Regions from separate parts of the Pradoshia sp. D12 genome, predicted to be linked through region 1. Evidence: predicted binding sites of a transcription regulator. Region 1 holds the regulator's gene; the other holds the start of a gene.
What was found. The regulator Rex, encoded in region 1, represses fermentation and respiration genes when NADH is low (regulators of the CRP and FNR family bind a similar motif). The targets are predictions, from matches to a motif close to TTGTGAAATATTTCACAA.
Positions count from the first base shown of each region.

Region 1 (2,419 bases):
TTATAAGCTTTATTCTGGCTTCTATCATTACTCTAGTCCTACTGAGATATGAAAAAAATAATAGAAGCTTAGGCGATCAGGCAAGTGTGGGAGCTTCGATCGGCTGGGCAATTGGCGGAGTATTTCTTGCTTTGTTTTCACAATCTATAGCTGGTAATATCGAACGAATTATTGGTATTCCTACCGGGTCTGAAAATACACAGAATATACTCGGTCTCATTGAGGCAGTACCGCTTGTTATGGTAGTCAGTTCTGTACTTGGGCCATTTTTAGAAGAGATTGTCTTTAGGAAAATTATCTTTGGCACATTACACAAGCGATTGAATTTCTTCCTGAGCGCGTTAATCAGTTCACTGATCTTTGCCGTTGCTCACATGGAATTTGTACATATCCTGCTTTATACAGCAATGGGATTCACATTTGCTTATTTATATGTTAAAACAAAGAGAATCCTTGTTCCTATTTTTGCCCACATTACTATGAATACATTAGTTGTAATCGTACAATCACTTTACAAAGATGATATATTAAAAAATATGGAAGAGCTTAATAAAGTTCAAAGCTTTATCGGAGGTTTGTTATGAGACGTTCACCGTTGTATATGGCAACGACTTACTTAATTTTAGGTGCTATTTTTATATTTTTTGCTGTTCAAAATGTATCACGCAGCGGTTGGGATTTCTTTACCTATTTCCTGATCATACTGGCTACACTTGATGTTGGTTCAGGAATCCGCTTGGTGATGATTCATAAGCAAATAAAGAAAATGAAAAGTGAAAAACCAAAAGAATAACAAAAAAAATCTCGGAGGGAAAACCTTCGAGATTTTTTATTCTGTATCTTCCGTATTTCCGGATGGATAATGTTTAAGAAAATATACTAATGATTGCAATTCGACTGCAAGGTCAATATGATGGACACGAATGCTGTCTGGCACATTCAGACGTGCCGGCGTAAAGTTTAAAATAGCCTTAATGTTCGCAGCCACTAAACGATCTGTAATAGATTGGGCAACCTGTGATGGAACTGTTAAAATAGCTACACTAATATCTTGCTTTTCAAGTTTTTTCTCCAGTTCATCCATATGATAGAGCGGAACATCCCCTATAAGGGTTCCTACTTTATCAGGAGAAACATCAAACGCCATTTCAATCTTTGTATTATTATTTTTCATAAAATTATAATTTAAGAAAGCTGTACCTAGATTCCCGACTCCAATTAGAGCTACCTTTGTAATCTCATCTTGATCGAGAGTTTTTCTAAAGAAGGATAATAGATAATTAACATTGTAACCATACCCTTTTTTACCTAAAGCACCAAAGTACGAGAAATCTCTTCGTATAGTAGCTGAATCTACTTTAACAGCTTCACTTAGTTCTGCGGAAGAAACTCGTAGTTTTCCTGACGCGTGTAGATTTTGTATAAAACGATAATATAATGGAAGTCGTTTGGCTGTAGCCTGCGGTATTTTAGTATTTTCCTGCAAAATTAATTCCCTTCTCCCTATTCTTTCTTGTCAATCGTTACTCCATATATCAAAACTGCCTTTGATAATCCCGACTGGTTTTACCCCCCCGGTTTTCCAATGAAAATAGTTTCCTTCAATAACCATTGATTTTTCGATTGCTTTGCACATAACATATAAGGTTAATCAAGTATTGCTGAAACAGCTGTTATTTCTTACTTTCGTTTTTAAGATTATACGAATAATTAATCTATTCATATTTTCAGCTTTTTTCCATATAAAATCAATATCTAATCCTTGGAGTGCCCGGGTACCACATAGAAATTATATCAGAAGTTTTCTTCACTACCATAATTCTAACTATCTTAGCTATGTATAATACGCCGCTTTTTTATCAATGATTCGTTAATTTTATATTCGAGCAAAATACTAGGACTAGCGGTTCTGATTGTTTCCAGGTTACCTCCGCGGTACCAATCATATGGGATCTTTCCTGATTAATAAAGCACGTAAATTCACTGAAAGTTTATTCTCCTATTCCTATTCTATAATATTTCTATCATTTTTGGTAATTTTTGTGTGAGTATTCACAAATTTTCTATTAAGTTGCGGTGCTTATCAAGAGTAGGCTACACTTAAGGTATGTACTTCTTGAGGTGAGAATATGATTATTTTACAAGTTAATAATGTATCCAAATATTATGGAGCTGAAGCAATTTTATCTACTATTAAGCTCGAAGTTCAAACGAAAGACCGTATAGCACTTGTTGGCAGAAACGGTGCAGGAAAATCCACCCTGCTTAAGATCATTGCAGGTCACCTTTCACATGACAGTGGGGAGATCTATAAGCCAAAAGATGTTTCGATTGGATATTTGGCTCAAAATACCGGTCTCCAATCAGACCGCTCTATTTGGGATGAAATGATCTCTGTTTTTGAAGGCTTACAAAAACA
Region 1 is NZ_CP044545.1:248,621-251,039, reverse strand. It holds gene F7984_RS01430 (CPBP family intramembrane glutamic endopeptidase) at 1-584, shown strand, start outside; gene F7984_RS01425 (YdiK family protein) at 581-793, shown strand; gene F7984_RS01420 (redox-sensing transcriptional repressor Rex) at 830-1,489, opposite strand; gene F7984_RS01415 (ABC-F family ATP-binding cassette domain-containing protein) at 2,130-2,419, shown strand, end outside.

Region 2 (2,419 bases), 200 kb from region 1:
TACACATACTTTTCAATGTGTTCGGTACAATCATTTTTATGATTTTGCTCGTTCCATTTACGTCCCTTATTGGCTGGTTCCAACAAACACTTGGACTAAATCCGGAAATGACCATTGCCTTTGCACATGGAACATTCAACATTACAAACACACTGATCATGATTCCATTCATTGGTGTATATGCGTGGATTGTTACTAAACTCATTCCAGGAAAAGATACTGTTATTGAGTATAAACCAGAGCATCTGGATGAACGAATCATCGACCAATCTCCTTCTATTGCACTTGGACAGGCGAAAAAGGAAACTTTGCGAATGGGCGAGTTTGCTATTAAAGGATTGGAAGAAACGTATAACTACCTGTTAACTAATGAAACTGCTTCATTGAATACAGGTAATCAAATTGAAGAGGCTCTTAATAATTTAGATCACAAAATAACAGATTATCTTGTTAAAGTCTCCACAAGTTCACTGTCTGCTAATGAATCTGACGAACATAATATTCTAATGCATACCATTACAGATATCGAACGCATTGGCGATCATTTCGAAAATATTCTGGAATTTGCAGAGTATAAAAATACAAATAAAGCAACATTTACAGATGAGGCCACAGAAGGCATGTCTCAAATGTTCACACTAACTATAGAAGCGGTCAAAGAAGCGATGGCGGCAATAGAGAATCAAGATAAGGAAAGTGCATATAAGGTGCTTGAATTGGAACGTAAAATCGATAAGATGGAGCGCCAATTAAGAAAGCAGCATGTCATCCGCTTAAATAATGGATCCTGCTCTGCACAAGCAAGCCTCGTTTACGTTGATATTTTAAGTAATCTTGAACGTATCGGCGATCATGCCAAAAACATTGCCGAAACGATTATTGGTGAACAAGAATAATCAGGAAGTAGACTCTCCTCGGAGGGTCTATTTTTTTATTCCTTCATTATTTCACTATTATAAAATGCCCTAAACACACTCTCTCCCCATTAACTATTTTAGATTTACACATATTTATCATCCTCAAAAATCCTCCTGTTTTCATTATTTATAAATCAAAATTACAACGGTAACTATTGATGAATGAAATATTTCACTATCAATATAGTGTAAATAGTATTCTTTTTGTTATGAAAGCGCTTTTTTCGAGCAAAAAGTTTTGTGAATTTATACACAAGGAGTATGCTTAAAGTAGAGGATTTATGGTTATATAAATATAACTAATTTAATTTTTCGCTATAACAAACAGAAATGGGGTATTTGCTATGTCAGACACAATGAAACAGCAATCAGAGACACAATCCTCTCCGGTTGCTTCACAAGAAGAATTGTTAAAACAATTATCAAAACCAGAGGTTCAGGAATCATTAGTTACACTATTAAATCAATTACCACAATTAACTGAAGTTGTAATAGCACTGAACAAATCATATGAATTCGCTCAATCCGTCGCTACTGATAAAGTATTAGTAAACGATTTTGCCAGTACAGCGAAGGAATTTGCAGAGCCTGTTACGAAAACAGCCAAACATATAGCTGTCAATGCTATGGAAGCAAAGGAAAGAGCTGAACAAAGCAAAGAAGTGATCAGTGTATTCGGTTTGATGAAAATGCTAAAAGATCCTCAAATCCAAAAGGTTCTTCGTTTTGCCAGCGCTTATCTTCAAGTAAGCAACGAACGTTCTAAATAAAAGCTTATTCATTTATACAAAAAGCACTTATTAAATGATTTTAATAAAATACTAGATTAAAAATATTACAAACAAGGGTGGAACATATCATGGCACAAGAAATTGTTATTTTAGGAGCAGGGTATGGCGGTCTTCTTTCAGCATTATCAGCACGTCAGCATTTAACATCTGAAGAAGCTACTATTACAGTTGTTAACCAATATCCGACACATCAAATCATTACTGAACTGCATCGTTTGGCAGCAGGCAATATTAGCGAAGGCAGAATTGCTATGCCATTAGATCGTTTGTTTAAAGGAAAAGATATTAATCTAATCATCTCTAAAGTTGAATCTATATCAGCAGATGAAAGAAAGGTAACCCTTTCAAGCGGAAAAATCTTAACCTATGATAAATTAGTCGTTGGATTAGGCAGCCAAACTGCTTATTTTGGCATTCCTGGACTTGAAGAAAATAGTATGGTCTTAAAATCAGCAGAGGATGCTAATAAAATTAACAAGCATATCGAAGATCGAATTAAAGAATATGCACAAACTAAAAATCCAGCCGATGCAACCATTGTAATCGGTGGCGGCGGACTAACCGGTGTTGAATTAGTTGGAGAAATTGCAGATACAACCCCTAAAGTAGCTAAAAAATATATGGTTGATCCTTCTGAGCTTAAATTTATCTTAGTTGAAGCAGGTCCAAAAATTTTACCTATGCTTCCTGATCATTTAATTGAACGTTCAA
Region 2 is NZ_CP044545.1:447,614-450,032, reverse strand. It holds gene F7984_RS02260 (Na/Pi cotransporter family protein) at 1-896, shown strand, start outside; gene F7984_RS02255 (DUF1641 domain-containing protein) at 1,262-1,687, shown strand; gene F7984_RS02250 (NAD(P)/FAD-dependent oxidoreductase) at 1,777-2,419, shown strand, end outside.
Region 2: the regulator Rex is predicted to act here: its motif matches at 1,156-1,173, upstream of F7984_RS02255 (DUF1641 domain-containing protein).